One region of the Isoptericola sp. NPDC057653 genome, then DNA from elsewhere that is predicted to be linked to it. Evidence: riboswitches for the same ligand, from Rfam matches in the RefSeq annotation. Region 1 holds a riboswitch; the other holds the start of a gene.
The links. Region 1 has a riboswitch for S-adenosylmethionine ahead of ACFU9A_RS13755 (LLM class flavin-dependent oxidoreductase). Riboswitches for the same ligand answer to the same signal wherever they lie in the genome.
Positions count from the first base shown of each region.

Region 2: another riboswitch for S-adenosylmethionine. It lies ahead of ACFU9A_RS04960 (aminotransferase class V-fold PLP-dependent enzyme); the one in region 1 lies ahead of ACFU9A_RS13755 (LLM class flavin-dependent oxidoreductase).

Region 1 is NZ_JBHVHP010000002.1:545,244-553,837, forward strand. It holds gene ACFU9A_RS13740 (amino acid ABC transporter ATP-binding protein) at 1-641, opposite strand, end outside; gene ACFU9A_RS13745 (amino acid ABC transporter permease) at 638-1,687, opposite strand; gene ACFU9A_RS13750 (DUF1684 domain-containing protein) at 1,684-2,628, opposite strand; gene ACFU9A_RS13755 (LLM class flavin-dependent oxidoreductase) at 2,714-3,937, opposite strand; SAM riboswitch class IV at 4,310-4,423, opposite strand; gene ACFU9A_RS13760 (GTP pyrophosphokinase family protein) at 4,604-5,398, shown strand; gene ACFU9A_RS13765 (YrhK family protein) at 5,426-6,070, opposite strand; gene ACFU9A_RS13770 (XdhC family protein) at 6,196-7,371, opposite strand; gene fgd (glucose-6-phosphate dehydrogenase (coenzyme-F420)) at 7,371-8,381, opposite strand; gene ACFU9A_RS13780 (NAD(P)-dependent oxidoreductase) at 8,418-8,594, opposite strand, start outside.
Region 2 is NZ_JBHVHP010000001.1:1,088,548-1,097,141, reverse strand. It holds gene ACFU9A_RS04990 (CocE/NonD family hydrolase) at 1-460, opposite strand, end outside; gene ACFU9A_RS04985 (peptide MFS transporter) at 479-1,981, opposite strand; gene ACFU9A_RS04980 (GNAT family N-acetyltransferase) at 2,034-2,597, opposite strand; gene ACFU9A_RS04975 (amidase) at 2,648-4,123, shown strand; gene ACFU9A_RS04970 (hypothetical protein) at 4,224-4,880, shown strand; gene ACFU9A_RS04965 (CsbD family protein) at 4,977-5,150, shown strand; gene ACFU9A_RS04960 (aminotransferase class V-fold PLP-dependent enzyme) at 5,229-6,680, opposite strand; SAM riboswitch class IV at 6,715-6,832, opposite strand; gene ACFU9A_RS04955 (RNA polymerase sigma factor) at 6,919-7,575, shown strand; gene ACFU9A_RS04950 (protein kinase) at 7,575-8,594, shown strand, end outside.

The DNA.
Region 1 (8,594 bases):
AGGGCGGACGTGGGCTCGTCGAAGAGCAGCACGCGCGGGCGCAGCGCGAGGGCGCGGGCGATCGCGACCCGCTGCTGCTGCCCGCCGGAGAGCTGGCGCGGGCGCGCGCCGGCCTTGTCCGCGAGGCCGACCCGCGCGAGGAGCTCCCGCGCCTCGGGCTCGACCTCGGAGCGCGGCCGGCCCTGCGCGGACAGCGGCGCCTCGACGACGTTCTCCAGGACGGTCAGGTGCGGGAAGAGGTTGAACCCCTGGAAGACGAACCCGATCCGGGTGCGCTGCCCGAGGATGTCCCGCTCCTTGAGCTCCTGCAGCACGTCGCCCCGCCGCCCGCGCCGGCGGCGGTAGCCGACGAGGTCGCCGTCCACGGTGACGAACCCGGCGTCGACCTTCTCGAGGTGGTTGATGGCGCGCAGCAGGGTCGACTTGCCGGAGCCGGACGGCCCGAGGACGACGGTGACGGTGCCGGGCTCGAACGTGAGGTCCACGCCGCGCAGCACCTCGAGGGTGCCGAAGCTCTTGCGCAGGCCGTGCACCTCGACGCGGCCTGCGGCGGCGCTCCCGGTGTCCGCAGCGGCGGCGGTCGTGGCGGCGGCGGTCGTGGCGGCGGTGGTCGTGGCGGCGGTGGCGGCGGTGGCGGTCATGCCGGGCCTCCCGAGGTGCGGGCGGTGCGGGTGAGGACGCCGACGCGCGCACGGGCGGCGAAGGCGGGCGGGACGTGGGCGGGCACGGGCCGCCCCGTGAGGCGGGCCCGGGTGACGGCCGCCGTCCAGCGCACGCGCTGCAGGGGCGTGGGCGGCAGGGTGCGCACGGCGCCCTTCGCGTAGTGCCGCTCCACGTAGTACTGCACGACCGTGATGAGCGTGGTCAGCACGAGGTACCAGACGGCCGCGACGATGAGCAGGGGCACGACCTTGCCGTTGCGGCCGTAGATGACGGACGCGATGTAGAACAGCTCCCCGTACGCGAGCACGTACACGATCGAGGTGCCCTTGAGCAGGCCGATGACCTCGTTGACCGCCGTCGGCACGATGGAGCGCATCGCCTGCGGCAGCACGATGCGGGTCACCTGGCGCCGGCGCGGGATGCCGAGGGACGCGGCCGCCTCCTGCTGCCCCTGGTCGACGCTGAGGATCCCTGCCCGCACGATCTCGGCGGAGTAGGCCGCCTGGGAGAGCCCGAGGCCGAGGATCGCGGCACCGAACTTGTCGATGAGGCCGAGGGTGTCGAACCAGAGGAACCCGGGCCCGAACGGGACGCCGAGGCTCAGGTGCGGGTAGAGGTAGGCGAGGTTGTACCAGAGCAGCAGCTGGAGCAGCAGCGGCACCGACCGGAACACCCAGGTGTAGGCCCACGCGACGCTCACCAGCAGGGGCGACCGGGACAGCCGCATGAGGGCCAGCACGGTGCCGAGCGCGAAGCCCACGACCGACGCCGCTGCGGTGAGCCGGATCGTCGCCCAGGCGCCGGAGAGGATCGACGGCCAGGTGAGGTACTGCGCGACGACGCCCCACTCCCACCGGTCGTTGGTGAGCAGCGAGCTGACGACCATGGCGAGCAGCAGGGCCACGCCGGCCGTCGCGGCCCACCGGCCGGGGTGGCGGGCCGGGACGATCGGCAGCCGGTCGTAGGGGGACGCGGCCGGCGCCGCGACGACGTCGCGGGGCGGAGGCGCGGTGACGGCGGTCATCGGGGCGCCCTCTCCCCCGCCGTGACGGCGAACGGCACGTGGTTGCCGGGCGGCGGGGCGGGGCACGTGCCGTGGTCGCTGAACGCGTACGGCAGGTTGACGGCGGCGTTGAGGTCGAGGCGCGCGGTGCCCGACGCGCCGGGCGCGAGGCCCTCCGGGAGGGTCGGCCGCGCCACGCGCCACGGCGCGACGCCGTCGGCCTCGTCGCTGAACAGGAGCGTCGGCGCGCCGCCGGGGGTGCCCGTGAGGACGAGGGTCACCGTGCGGTCGCCGCGGGTCAGGTCCACCTCGCCGACCGCGTCCAGGTGGTGCACGAGGCCGGGCCGGGCGGCGCCCACGACGACGTCGCGCGGCGCGGCGTACCGCCGCACGGGGACCGTCAGGTCCCACGTCGGGTCGTGCTCGAAGACGGGCACGCCGGCGAAGTCGAGCCGGGCCCGGGCGTGCGGGTCGCGCAGCCGGACCGCGAGCCGCCCGGTGCGGCGCACCAGCTCGACGGCGACCTCGGACGTCTCGCCGGAGCGCTCGTCGAGGGCCTCGTCGCGGGTGGGGTCGTGGGCCACCGCCCCGGCGCCGGGCCCGACCGGCTCGCGCCCGTCGGGCCGGAAGGTGCCCAGGACCGTGCTGCCGCCCTCGGGCACGTCGCCGTCGAACGACCCGTCGCGCACGGCGGACCCGCGCAGCAGGGGGCCGGCACCCTCCCCGGGGCGCAGGTGCGCTCCCGCGTCGTCGGCCAGCCACAGGCCGGGCAGGCCCGGCAGCGACTCGGGCCGGGCGGGCAGCCAGTGGAACGCGGTGAGGCTCAGCCAGCCGTGCGGGGCGGCGAGCTCCCGCTCGCGGTCGGCGCGCCGGCGCGCCCGCGGTCCGGCCTCAGGCTCGGTGCCGGGGTCTGTGCTCGGGTCGGTGCCGCGCGGCGGGCGCGCGCTGTCGGTGACGGTCATCGGAGACCTCCGGTCGCGAGGGGACGGTGGGTGCGGGCGCTGTCGGGGCGGCCGCACGGCGCGGGCCGGCGGCGCGGGCGCGGGGTCATGCGCGGACCAGCCGTGCGTCGGCCGTCCGGGACGCCCGGGGCCGGGCCACGGGGCGCGCCGCGACGGCCTCGCGGGCTGCGGGGGCCGCGGGGGCCGCGGGGGCACGGCCCGCGTCGCCCAGCCCCAGCGCCTCGCGCAGCGTGCGGGGCGCGGGGGCGGCGGGCGGGAGCACCCCGTCGCGCACGAGGCGTGGGACCACCCCGTCGACGAGGGCGTCCAGGTCCGGCCCCAGCGACGAGGGGCGCAGCAGGAAGCCGTCGGAGGCCCCCGACTCGCGCCAGTCGACGATCGTCTCCGCGAGGTCGTCCGGCGTGCCCGCCACGACGAGCAGGCCGCCGGAGATCTCGGGTCCCTCGAGCGCCTCCACGAGCTCGAGGCGGGCCTGGGCGCTCGCCCGGTCGTCGGCGAGCACCACGTACGCCTCCGTGAGCACGACCAGGGAGTCGGGGTCGCGGCCCGCGGCGGCCGCGGCGTCGCGCAGCCGCGTCCGCAGGTGGATCGCGCGGGCCGGCGCGGTGGCCGCCACCCGCGCCACGTCGGCCGAGCGGGCGGCGAGCTCGAGCGCCGCCTCGGAGCGCACGGCGACGACGACCGGAGGGCGGCCCTGACGGGGGTGGTCGTCCGCGGCCCGCGGACGCACGGCGAACCGGACGCCGTCGTGGTCCACGCGGAAGCGGCCGTCGGCGTCGACGGCCACCGCGCCGTCGCCCCGCGCCGGCCCGTCCCAGTGCCCTGCCACCCGGGCCGCGACGGTCCCGGCCCGGGCGGCCCAGGCCTCGTCCTGCACGACGGCGCCCGTGGGCAGGCCTGGCTGCCAGCCGGCGCGGCCGCCGCTCGCCTGGTCGACCCGGGCGATCGCCCGGGCGACGTGCGCGGGGTCGACGTCGGCCGTGTCCACCGTGGCGACCAGCCCGGTGCGCGTCGTGTGCGGCGCGACCCGGGCGGCGGCGACCGCGGCATCGAGGCGGCCCGCCACCTGTCGGCGGCCGGGGTGCAGCAGGAACCCTTCGTCGAGGGTGACGAGGTCGAGGCGGCCCGCGTCGGCGCGGCGGACGAGCTGCACGAAGCGCTCGCCGTCGAACGACCGGGGCTGCACGATGCCGCGCGCCCGGTGGGCGCCGGGGCGCGCGCCGGCGGCCGTGAGGTCGACGCCGAGCACGAGGGGCCGGGCGGCGGGGGCGGTGGGCGCGGGGGACGAGGAGGACTGCGGGTACGACACGTCGGCTCCGATCGGGGCACGGCGAGCGCGCGCACGGCGCCGTCGGGTCGTGGACCCGCGGTGGGCGCGGCTGCCGGAGGGCAGGGAAGGACGTCCGCCGGCGAGGGGCGGAGGGACGCCGGCTGCGGCCGGTCCCGGCGGAGGCCGGGTCGGGGACGGTCCGCCGCGGTGCGCGGCGGAGGGTCAGGCCGCGGTCAGCGGCGTCGACACCACGCGGTGGTGGTGGCGCCCGGCGTGCACGGCCGGCTCGACGTGCTCGGGACGGCGTACGACGGGGCGCTCGCGGAGGCCTGGTCGTTCCGGGACGACAGGGGACGCACGGTGGTCGCGTCGCGGTTCATGCTCGTCCTCTCCTGGTGCCCGCCGAGGCGGGACTGCGTGTTGCCCGACCGCCGGCGGCGGCGGGCCTGGTCCTCACCCGGGGCACCCACCCGCGCAGGGGGTTGCCGTCCGACGAGCCGGGGCTTCGCGTCGGAGCTCATGACCGTCCCGGGACCTGCGCCGCACCCCCGCGAGGGGCCGCGGTCGCCTGACCCGGTGCGCAGGAAAGTAGGTGCCGGACCCCGGGCTGTCAACGGTCCGCGGGGTCCGTCTCGCATACCGAACAGATCCGACCGGTTTTATCGGATTTCGGGTCCTCGCGCGAACCCGTCTACCGTGGACGTCGTGAGCCAGAACGCCGAGCACCTCCCCGGGCACGGACCCGGGCACCTCTCCCCCGACGCCGCCGAGATCCGCGCGCTGGTGGACGAGCTGCGGAGGCTGGTGCTCACCTACAAGTTCGGGATCGACGAGGTCATGACCAAGATCTCGATCCTGCGCGACGAGTTCCGGCACATGCAGAACTACAACCCCGTGGAGCACGTGAGCTCGCGCCTCAAGTCGCTCGAGTCGATCGTGGCCAAGTGCCGGCGCAAGGGCATCCCGCTCACGCCCGAGGGAGTCCGCGGGCAGATGTTCGACGTCGCCGGCGTGCGCGTCACCTGCAGCTTCGTGTCCGACATCTACAAGGTGCGGGACATGATCGTCGGGCAGACCGACCTCACCGTCCTGGAGGAGCGCGACTACATCGCCCACCCCAAGTCCAACGGGTACAAGTCGCTGCACCTCATCGTGCAGGTGCCGGTCTACCTGTCCGACCGGGTCGAGGACGTCGTCGTCGAGATCCAGCTGCGCACCATCGCGATGGACTTCTGGGCGAGCCTCGAGCACAAGATCTACTACAAGTACGAGCGCGACGTGCCCCGCCACCTCACCGACTCGCTCAAGCTCGCCGCCGACGTCGCCGCGTCCCTCGACAGCTCCATGGAGCGCATCCACGAGGAGGTCAAGGCCATCGCCGGCGAGGCGGACCCCGTCGAGCACCGCGACGACCAGCTGACCCCCGAGGAGCTGTTCCACAACTTCTGGGGCGCCGCCCGGGCCGAGGGCATCGCGATGCGCTCGTCCCGCGACGACTGAGCCGGCGCAGGGCGCCGAACGACCCGGTCAGGACGCCGCCTCGACCGCCCGCCGCGACAGGAGCGCCGCGACGAGGAAGCAGGCCGCGCCCACCAGCGTCCCCGCCGTCGACCACCACGGGCTGAGGTCGGCGTCCGTGCCCGGCGCCACGTAGGCGCCCACCGCGGAGGCGGCGAAGGCGACCGAGCCCGCCATGTTCAGCCAGGTGCCGTGCCAGGTCCGGGCGTCCGTGTCCCACAGCCGCCCCCGGTCGGACGTCGCGACCAGGGCCATCGCGCTCGACACGAGGAACGCGGCCGAGCCGTACGCGTCCGGCCGCCACCCCGCGCCGACGTCGCCCGGGTCGACCACGGCCGCGGTCAGCGCCACGGTGGTGCTGACGTTGAACAGCAGCGTCCCGAGCAGCTGCACCGCGGCCGACCACCAGTCCCACCGGTCGGCGGCGACCGCCCCGGGCCCGGGCGGGCGGCGGCCGCTCAGCGCGAGCTGCACCACCGCCGCCGCGGTGAACAGCACCGACCCCACGACGAACGTGATCCCCGTGCCGACGGGCCCCGCCCACGCGGCGTACGCGGGCAGCGCGCCCACCAGGAAGCAGACCGACCCCGCCGCGAACCCCCACGCCTCCCGGCGCAGGCGGCGCTCGCGGGTGCCCTGCGTGCTGGTCGCCATCGCGCACCACCCCACGTCGCGGCCGGCTCTCGCCGGGCTCCTCCCGGCGTCGTGAGCGTACGTCCGCGCCGCGGGGCTCGCGGGGCGGGACCGGCGAGGGTCCGGACGAGGGGCGGTGCGGCGGTTCAGGGCCGCCGGCGGTACCCGCGGTGCGGCACCTCGTCGGGGCGCCGGTCGTGGTGCAGCGGCCCGGCCGTCACCGTGAGCGGCGCGCCGGTGCCGCGGGCGCGGACCGCGACCACCTCGGCCAGGACGGACAGCGCGGTCTCGCGGGGGCTGCGCCCGCCGAGGTCGAGGCCGACGGGAGAGCGCAGCCGGGCCAGCGCCTCCGGGGGCACGCCCCGGTCCCGCAGGCGGTCGAGCCGGTCGGCGTGGGTGCGGCGCGACCCCATCGCGCCGACGAACGCGAGGTCGGCGGCGAGCGCGACCTCGAGCAGCGGCTCGTCGAACTTCGGGTCGTGCGTGAGGACGAGGACGGCGGTGCGCCCGTCCACCCGTCCGGCCGCGAGCTCGGCGGCCAGGTAGCGGTCCGGCCGCTCGACGACGATCTCGTGCGCGTCGGGGAACCGCTCGCGGGTGGCGAACGCGGGGCGGGCGTCGCACAGCGTGACCCGGAAGCCGAGGAAGCCCGCCAGGGAGGCGACGGCGGCCGCGAAGTCCGTGACGCCCGCGACGATCATCCGCGGCGGGGGCGCGGCGACGTCGACCAGCACGCGCAGGCCCACGCCCTGACGGCTGCCGTCGGAGCCGTACGTGAGCTCTCCGGTGCGCCCGGCGGCGACGAGCGCGGCGGCGTCGTGCGCGAGGGCGGCGTCGAGCCGCGCCGACCCCGTCCCCCCGGCGACCAGCCCGGCGGGGCCCACGGCGACGGACGCCCCGGGCACGGCGCCGTCGTGCGCGACCACGGTCGCGAGCGCGGCCGGCGCCCCGTCCGCGACGCGGCGCGCGAACTCCCGCAGCACCTCCGGGTCGTCCACCCGCTGCACGAGGATCTCGACGGTGCCGCCGCAGGTCAGGCCGACCGACCCCGCGACGTCGTCGCTCACCCCGTAGCGCACGAGCTGGGGCACGCCGTCGCCCAGCACCTCGAGGGCGCGGGCGTGGACGTCGGCCTCGACGCACCCGCCCGTGAGCGACCCGACGGCGGTCCCGTCGGCGCGCACCAGCATGCGCGCGCCCGGGCCACGGGGGGCGGAGCTCCACGTCGCCACGACCGTCGCGAGCGCGAACGGCGCCGCGGTCGACCCGGTGCGCGACCCGGTGCGCGACCCGGCGAGGACGGCGTCGAGGACGGGGTCCATCAGGCCTCCCGCTGCTCCCTGGCCCGCAGCCGCGGCAGGATCTCCTCGGCGTAGCGCTCGAGGAGGGCCGCCTGGTCGGCGCGCGGGTCGTGGAAGACGAGGTGGGTGAAGCCCATCTCGACGTACGACCAGATGCGCTCGACGTGCTCGTCCGGGTCGTCGGACACGATCCACCGGCTCGCGGTGCGCTCGACGGGCAGCGCGTCGGCCAGCCGCTCCATCTCGACGGGGTCCTCCACCCCGACCTTCTCCTGCGGGGTGAGCGCCAGCGCGCCCCACGCCCGGGTGGCCTGCCGTGCCCGGTCGAGGTCCGGGTCGTAGGAGACCTTCATCTCGATCATGAGGTCGAGGTCGGCCAGGGTGCGGCCGCCCTTCGCGGCGCCCTCGGCGAGGGCTGGCAGGAGCGTGTCGGCGTACAGCTCGCGGCCCTTGCCGCTGGTGCAGATGAAGCCGTCGCCGACGCGGCCCGCCAGGCGGGTGGCGGACGGCCCGGACGCCGCGACGTAGAGCGGCACGGGGGTGTCCGGGCGGTCGTAGATCGTCGCGTCGCGGGCGCTGTAGTACGTCCCGTCGATCGTCACGCGCTCGCCGGCCCACAGCGCCTGGATCAGGGAGATCGCCTCCCGGAACCGGGCGTACCGCTCCTTGCCGTCGGGCCAGGGCAGCCCGAGCGGCGCCTCGTTCAAGGACTCCCCCGAACCGACGCCCAGAATGACGCGGCCGGGCGCCAGGCAGCCGAGCGTGGCGAACGCCTGTGCCACCACGCCGGGGTGGTAGCGCAGGGTGGGGGTGAGCACGCTCGTCCCGAGCCGCACCCGGGAGGTGCTCGCCGCCGCGGCGCCGAGCCACGGGAGCGCGGCGGGCGCGTGCCCGCCGGTGTGCCGCCAGGGCTGGAGGTGGTCGCTGACGAAGACGGAGTCGAACCCGGCCTCCTCGGCCAGGACGGTGTAGGCGAGCAGGTCGCGCGGCGAGAACTGCTCCGCCGACGCCTTGTACCCGAGCTGCAGCATGGTGTCCTTCCTGAGACGTGTGGTGCGCGGGCCCCGTCAGGCCGGCGCCGATCGGTGGGGTCGCGGGGCGGGGGCGGCCGGGTCCGCGAGCGCCGCGCGGACGGCCTCCCCCACCAGGGCCCGCACGCGGTGCCGGGCCTGCACGGTGCCGGCGGCGACGTGCGGCGAGAGATAGGCGTTCGAGAGCCCGAGCAGCGGGCTCGACGGCGACAG
Region 2 (8,594 bases), on a different contig from region 1:
TGTCGTACCGGTCGTCGGTGGAGCACACGGTGACGATCGCCTTGAGCGGCTCCGGGGCGAGGGCGGCGACCTGCAGCGAGTTGAAGCCGCCCCAGGAGATGCCGAACATCCCGACCGACCCGTCGCACCAGTCCTGCGCGGCCAGCCACTCGACCACGGCCACGCCGTCCGCGAGCTCGGTGGGCGAGTACTCGTCGTCCTGGTGCCCGTCGCTGTTGCCGCTGCCGCGGATGTCGACCCGCACCGACGCGTACCCGTGGCCGGCGTAGTACGGGTGCCGCTGGGCGTCGCGCGGCGCGGTCCAGTCGGACAGCCGGTAGGGCAGGTACTCGAGGATCGCCGGGACCGGCGCCGGGTCGACCGGCCGCCAGACCCGCGCGGCGAGGCGGGTGCCGTCGGCCAGCGGGATCCAGAGGTCCTCGACGCGGGTCTCGTGGGGCAGGTCGGTGACGTATCGCATGGTGCCTCCGGGGAGCGCTCAGTGGACGGGGTGCATGGTGCGCTTCATCCACGGCGACAGGGCGAGGACGACGATCGCGACCACCACCGGCACGGCACCGTTCACGGCGAAGTAGACGCCGTCGGGCACCTCGCCGTAGAACCGGACCGTCTGCGCCTGGATGCCGTTGGCCAGCGCGATCGACAGGAACCACACCGCCATCGACTGGCTGGAGAACGCGGCGGGTGCGAGCTTGGTCGTGGCGGACAGGCCGGTGGTCTGCAGCAGCACGTCGCCGAGGCCCAGCAGCGTCAGGGAGACCAGCAGCCACCAGACGGCGATGCGCCAGTCGCCGGACTGCCCGCTCACCGCCGGCACGAGGACCAGGTAGGACAGGCCGCCGAGGAGGGCCCCGAACGCGACCTTCTTGGACGCGTGCGGCTGCCGCGGCCCCAGCCACGTCCACAGCGCCGCGACGAGCGGCGCGACCAGCACCTCCGCGGCACCGAGGTAGGAGCTGAACCAGGCCGACGGCACGTCCCAGCCGAAGATGGTGCGCTCCACGTGGTCCTCGGCCAGCAGGATGAGCACGGAGTACGCCTGGAACAGCACGAAGTTGAACGCGACGGACGCGAGCCACAGCACGAGGAACGGGCGCAGCCGCCCCCGCTCGGCGCCGGTGACCCGTGGGCTGCGGAACATCACCGTGAAGTAGACGACGGGAGCGACCATCGCGATCACGGTCAGGGCGTCCACGATGCCGTCGACGTCCAGCCGCCCGAGCAGCGCCAGCACCACCAGCACGACCACGACGACGGCGCCCGCGCCGACGAGGATCCGGCGCATCCGCCGGGCGGCGTCGGGCGGCAGCGGCGCCTCGGCCCCGCGCCCGTACCCCGGGATGCGACGGCGGCCCGCGACGTACTGGATCAGCCCGGCCGTCATGCCGATCGCGGCGGCCGAGAAGCCCCAGTGCCACCCGATCTCCGCGCCCAGCCAGCCCGTCACCAGCGGGCCGAAGAACGCGCCCACGTTGATGCCCATGTAGTAGAGCGCGAAGCCGGCGTCGCGGCGGTCGTCGTCGGTGGAGTACAGCTTGCCGACCAGCGTCGACACGTTCGGCTTGAGCAGGCCGGTGCCGAGGCTGATGAGGACCAGGCCGGCCCACGTGGACGCCTCGGCGGGGATCGCCATCGTGTAGTGGCCGGCGGCGATGAGGATGCCGCCCCACAGGACGCTCCGGTACGAGCCGAGCACCCGGTCGGCCACCCAGCCGCCGCCCACCGACACGAGGTAGACCATCGTGCCGTAGCCCGCCGCGATCGACGCCGCGTTGCCCGACTCCATGGCCAGGCCGCCGTCGGCCACCGTCGCGGTGAAGTACAGGACGAGGATCGCCTGCATCCCGAGGAACGAGAACCGCTCCCACACCTCGAGGCCGAACAGCGTCGACAGGCCACGGGGGTGGCCGAAGAATCCCCGGTCGTCCCGCTCGTCGGGGCCCGGGGCGGGATCGGCCGTGGCGGCGTCCTCGGTGGTCACCCGTCCAGGCTCCCACCACTGCTCGCCGCCGACCTGTCGAGCACCCGTCCGGTCAGCGCGCCAGGCGCTCCAGGAGGCCGGCGCGGACGGCGGGCCACTCGTCGTCGACGATCGAGAAGTACGCGGTGTCCCCCACCGTGCCGTCGGCGGCGACGCGGTGCTTGCGCAGCACGCCCTCCGGCTTCGCCCCGAGCCGCTGGATGGCCGCGCACGACCGGGCGTTGCGGGAGTCGGCGCGCAGCGCGACGCGGCGCAGCCCCCACTCCTCGAACGCGTGCCGCAGCAGCAGGAGCTTGCACGCCGGGTTCGTGGTGCCGCCCCACCAGCCGCGACCGTAGAACGTGGTGCCGATCTCGACGCGGCCCGCGGCCCGGTCGTAGAAGCGGGTGGACCCGCGGACTTTCCCGTCGGCGCCGACGACCGCGAACGCCGTCGTGCCCGGCGTGGTGACGCCCGACACGATCCACGCCTCGAGGTCCGCGACGGTCGCGGGGACGGGCGACGTCATGCCGAACCAGAGGTCGGCGTCGACGAGGGGGAACAGCGCCGCGGCGTGCCGCGGCTCGAGGGGTTCGAGGCGCACGCCGTGGCCGGCGAGGACGAGGTCGTGGGTCACGGGACCATCCTCGCCGACGACGGGCGCGGGCCGATGGGTAGCGTGCAGACATGGACGAGCTGCACGAGATGACCGCCACCCGGCTGCGCGACCTGCTGCGCGCGGGAGAGCTCACCCCGACGGAGGTGGCCGACCATTTCCTGGCCCGGATCGAGCGCGCCAACCCGGACCTGGGGGCGTTCGTCACCGTCACGCCGGACGCCGCCCGCGCGCGGGCGGCGGGCCTCGAGCGCGACGGCGCGCACGGCCGCGCCGTCCTGTGGGGGCTGCCGGGCGGGGACAAGGACCTGTGGATGCGCGCCGGCGTGCCCGCCGGGTTCGGCTCCCGCGCGTTCGCGGGCGACGACGCCGTCGTGCCGCCCGTGAGCGACGAGATCGTCGAGGTCCTCGACGCCGCCGGCATGGTCAGCCTCGGCCGCACGACGGCGCCCGAGCTCGGCTTCCCCGCCTACACGGAGCCGCTCGCCGGGCCGGTGGCCCGCAACCCGTGGGACCCCTCCCTCGGGGCGGGCGGGTCGAGCGGCGGCGCCGCGGTGGCCGTCGCGGCGGGCCTGCTGCCGTGCGCGGCCGGGTCGGACGGCGGCGGCTCGGTGCGCATCCCCGCGGCGGCGTGCGGCGTCGTCGGGCTCAAGCCCAGCCGCGGCCTGGTGCCGGCCGGGTCCGGGCAGGAGTCCCTGGGCGGCCTGGTCGTCAACGGCCCCCTCGCCCGCACGACGGAGGACGCCGCGCTGCTGCTCGAGGGCATGCTCACCTGGACTCCCGACGGCCGGGTCGCCCATCCGCTGACGCTGCGGGCGCCGTCCGCCCGCGCCGGCGACTACCTGGCCGCGGCGCGCCGGGGCGAGGTGGCAGGCAGCGGCGGCGAGGACGTGCGCGGGCGGTTCCGCGTCGGCGTCACGACCGACTCGGCGTGGGACGACTTCTACGCCATCACGACGTCCGACGCCGCGCGGGCCGCGCTGGACGCGGGCGTCGCCGCGCTCGCCGGGCTCGGGCACGAGATCGAGGGCCTGGCGCTCGAGCCGGACCCGGCGTACGGCCCCGCCTTCCGCACCCTGTGGATGGCGGGCGCCTCGGCCGTGCCCCTCGACGACCCCGAGCGCCTCGACCGGCTCGAGCCGCTCACCCGCTGGCTGATCGGGCGCGGTCGCGAGGTGCCCGCGCGGCAGGTCGCGGAGGCGCTGCGCGCGCTCACCGCCTTCGAGCGCCGCCTCGTGGCGCAGGTGTCGCGGTTCGACGCCGTCGTCACGCCGGCGCTCGCGCTGACGCCGCGGCCCGTCGGCTGGTTCGACGCCGAGGACCCGGAGCGCAACTTCGAGCAGCAGTGCCAGTACACGCCGTGGACGTCGATGCTCAACGTGGCGGGCCTGCCCGCGATCACCGTGCCGACCCGCTGGACCGACGACGGCCTGCCGATGGGCGTGCAGGTGATCGGCCGTCCCGGGGGCGAGCCGACCGTCCTCGCGCTCGCCGCGCAGCTCGAGGACCGGCTGCGCTGGCCGGAGCGGCGCCCGCCGGCCTGGTGACAGCCCGGTCCGCGCCCACCCCTTCCCTTCGCGCGCCGTCCGCGCTACGGTACCCCAGAGGGGTATATACCCCTCTGGGGTACACAAGGGAGTGAACGCCATGCCGGAGTCCGAAGCAGCATCGTTCGAGGCAGCACCGCAGGCAGCACGACTCGACACGACCACCGAGAGCGGCGCCCGCGGGACGCCCGCGACCACGCGCTGGTGGGTCAACGCCCTGTGGATCGTCGTGGGGATCGTCTCCGGCCTGGGCATCGTCCTCGGCCTGGGCGCCGAGGGGGAGGCGGCCGGCGGCTCCCCCGCCGAGACCACCACCGCCACCGTGCCGGCCACCGCCGTCGGCGTCGCCGCGGTCTGCTACCTCGCGGCCGCCGCCACCGGCCGCCGCTGGGTGGGCTGGGCGATGGTCCCGGTGGCCAGCGTCCTGCCGTTCCTCGAGTACGCCGGCGTGCCGCGCTGGGCGTCGTTCGGGGTCGTCGGCCTGGCCTTCCTGGTCTACGGGCTCGCCCGCCGCCGCCCGACCACCCTCGCGCAGGCCGTCGCGATGGCCGCGTACTACGGGGTCGCGATCGCCGCGGTGGCGATGCCGCCGCGCGTCGGGCTCGTCGTCGCGGCCGTGGCCCTCGCCGCGCACGTCGCGTGGGACCTGGTGCACTACCGCCGCGACGTCGTCGTGCACCGCTCCCTCGCCGTGTGGTGCATCGGGCTCGACCTCACCGTCGCCGCGCTCTGCGTGGCGTTCGCGGTCGCCGCCTGACGCCGCGGCCCACGGGCTGAGACGCCCGGGTGCGAGCGTGCGGACGGCCGCCTACGTTCGGTTCCTGAGGTTGTTCGTCCGACGGAAGGAGCCCCGATGGGACTGGGTGACAAGGCCAAGCACCTCGCCGAGGAGGCCGAGGGCAAGGTCAAGGAAGCAGCGGGCAAGCTCACCGACGACGAGAAGAAAGAGGCCGAGGGCAAGGCCCAGCAGGCCAGCGCGAACCTCAAGCAGGCGGGGGACGACGCGAAGGACGCGTTCAAGGGCTGACCGACTGCGGACGACGGGGTGCCACCAGCACGGTGGCACCCCGTCGTCGTTCCCGGGCCCTCGGCGCGCCCCGGACCGTCAGAGGTCGTCGGGCAGGCAGCCGAAGGCCTCGTCCGCGCCGAGCGCGGCGGTGGCGAGCAGCCCCTCGAGGCCGGAGCCGTCGGGCACGGGGCGCGGGTCGTCGACCACGACCCACAGGCCGTCCACCACGTCGTACTGCGCCTGCGGCCCCGCGGTGACGAGCGCGCCGACGGCGGCGACGAGCCGCTCGACCTCCTCGCCCGCGGTCCCCAGGCCCACCGACGCGCGCACGGCGCCGGCGTCGAAGCCGAGCCGCCCGAGCAGCGGGTGCGCGCAGAACCGGCCGTCGCGCACGCCGATGCCGTGCTCGGCCGACAGGTACGCGGCGACAAGGCCCGGGTCGTAGCCGGTGACGGTGAACGTCACGACGCCCACCGGGTCGACGGCGTCGTCCCACACGTGCACGACCTCGACGCGGTCGAGGGCGCCCAGCCCCTCCACGAGCCGGTGGCGCAGGGCGTCCTCGTGCTCGACGGCGGAGCGCGCGTCCAGCGCGGCGAGCTCGTCGCACGCGGCCGCGAGCGCCACCGCGCCGATGACGTTGGGCGAGCCGGCCTCGTGCCGGGCGGGGCCCTCGTGCCAGTCGGTGCTCGTGGTGCGCACGCGGCGCACGGCGCCGCCGCCCGCGAGGTAGGGAGTGCCGGCGTCGAGCCAGTCGCGCCGCCCGACCAGGGCGCCCGCGCCGAACGGGGCGTACGTCTTGTGCCCGGAGAAGGCGACGTAGTCGACGCCGGTGCCCGCGAGGGAGAAGCGGCGGTGCGGCACGAGCTGCGCGCCGTCGAGCACGACCCGCGCGCCCGCGCCGTGGGCCGCGGCGACCACGTCGGCCACCGGCAGCGCCTCGCCCGTCACGTTGGAGGCGCCGGTGAGCGCGAGGAGGGCGTAGGGGCGGCCGGTGGCGACCCCCGCGGCCAGCTCCTCCTCGATCTCCGCCAGCGTGGCCGACACGGACGGCCCGCCGGTCACGACCGTGGCGTCGGTGACGCGCTGCCAGGGCAGCAGGTTGGCGTGGTGCTCGATGTCGAGCACGAGGACGCGACCCGGCTCGCCCGTCACCGGGTCGGCGGGCACGCAGCCCGCGAGCAGGTTGAGCGAGTCGGTGGTGTTGCGGGTGACGATCGTCAGGTCGTCCTCGCGGGCGCCGACGAACGCGCCGATCGTGCGGCGGGCGGTCTCGTAGAGCGCCGTCGAGACCTGCGACAGGTAGCCGGCGCCGCGGTGCACGCTGGCGTACAGCGGCAGGACGCGCGCGACGCGGTCGGCGACGGCCTGCAGCGCGGGGGCCGACGCCGCGACGTCGAGGTTGGCGTACGGCACCCGGCGGCCGTCCACGAGCGGGACGAGCGTGTCCGCGCCGACGACGGGCAGGACGGGCGCGACGTCGTGCACGGGCGGGGCGGTGGGCGCGGCGTCCGGCAGGACGGCGGGCGCGGTGGCGAGAGTGGTCATGCGTGGTCCTCCTCGGTCGTGCCGGGGAGGTGGCTCCCCGCGCTTGCCCGCGCGCCGGACGGCGCGGGGGCCAGGTCGTCACCCGGGGCACCCCGCCGCGAGAGGAGGGTTGCCGGCCAGCGAGCCGGGGCTTCGCGCTGGCACTCATGACCTGCGGACCATCGTGCGGGGGCACCACGACCCCGTCAAGCGGGGCCCCCGGAGTTCTCACGATGCGGTCGCGTGAGAGGCTGACGGCATGCCCAGCCGGACCACCCCGCCCCCAGGCGCGCCCCCGGGGGACCTCGTCGGAGAGGTGGCCCACGCGCTCGACGCCGGCGACGCCCAGGGCGCCCGGCACGCGGCCCGCGCCGCGGCCGGCGACGAGGCGGCCGACGTGCTCGACCTGCTCGCGCACCGCGCCGCCGGCGGCTCCGCGCTCGCCACGGAGCTGCTGGTGGAGCAGCTGGACGAGTCCGGCGTCGTGCAGCGGTTCGTGCGCAGCTCGCTGCTCGACGAGGCGGCCGTCGACGACGTCGGCCAGGACGTGCTCATCTCCGTGGCCACGTCGGTCCGGTCGTTCGCGGGCGGGTCGCGGGTCACGACGTGGGTGCACGGCATCGTCCGCCACCGGGTGGTGGACCACCTGCGCCGGCAGCGGGCCACCACGACGCTGCCCGACGACGACGTCGGCCCGTCCGAGCGGATGAGCTCCCTGCTCGCGACCCGCGCCACGGTGCGCGACGCGCTCGCCGCGCTGCCCGAGCTCTACCGCGAGCCCGTCACGCTGCGGGACATCGAGGGCCTGCCGTACGCCGACGTCGCCGAGCGCCTCGGGCGCAGCGTCGGCACGGTGAAGTCCCAGATCTCCCGGGGCCGCGCCCTCGTGGCGGCGGCGCTCGGGGGCGTGCCCTGATGGCCGGGACCGGCGCGAACGAGCGGCTCCTCGGCCGGTACCGGGTGGGCGAGGTGATCGGCGCAGGGTCGTTCGCCACCGTGCACCGCGCCGTCGACGAACGGCTCGACGACGTCGTCGTGGTCAAGGTCCTCGCGGAGAACCACAGCCTGAACCCGGAGATCCGCGAGCGGTTCATCGCCGAGGGCCGCGCGCTGCGCCGGGTGGCGAGCCCGCACGTGGTGGCCGTGCACGACATCGGCGAGAGCGACCGCCAGCAGCCGTACCTGGTGCTGGAGCACGCGGACCGCGGCACGCTGGCGCAGCGCGTCGGCGCGCTGCGCGCCGACGGGTGGACCGCGACGCCGGCCGACGTGCTCGCCGTCGCCCGCGGGCTCGCCGCGGCGGTCGAGGCCGTGCACGCCGCGCAGCTCGTGCACCGCGACCTCAGCCCCGGCAACGTGCTGCTGCGCACCAGCCCGGACGGCGCCGGCGACGGCGCCGCCTCGTCCGTCGTGCGGGCCGACGAGCGGCTCGTCGTGGCCGACCTCGGCATGTGCAAGGACCTGGCGCTCAGCTCCGGGCTGACCGTCGCGGGCGGGACGGAGGGCTTCCGGCCACCCGAGCAGGACGGCCCCGGCACCGTCGACACGCGCGCCGACCTGTGGGCGATGTCCGCCCTGGTCACCTGGCTCACCGAGGGCGCCTCGCCGCCCCGCGCCCTCACGACCGCGCTGGGCCGCAGCCTCGCCGGCTCCCCCGCCAGGCGGCACCCCGACGCGGCCGCCTGGCTGGCCGACGTCGAGCGCGCCCTCGACCCGGCGCACGGCACGGGCACGGGCACGCCCGCGGGACGTGGGCGCCGCCGCCCCGCGCGCGCCGTCGTCGCCGCCGTGGCGGGTGCCGCGCTCGGTCTCGGCGCCGGCGTCGGCGGCACGCTCTGGCTGGACGACCACCCGTCGTCGGCCTCGGGCGGGGCCAGCGTGTCGATCTCCGGTCCGGCGACGGCGACCGTCGGGACGCCGGTGACGCTCACGGCG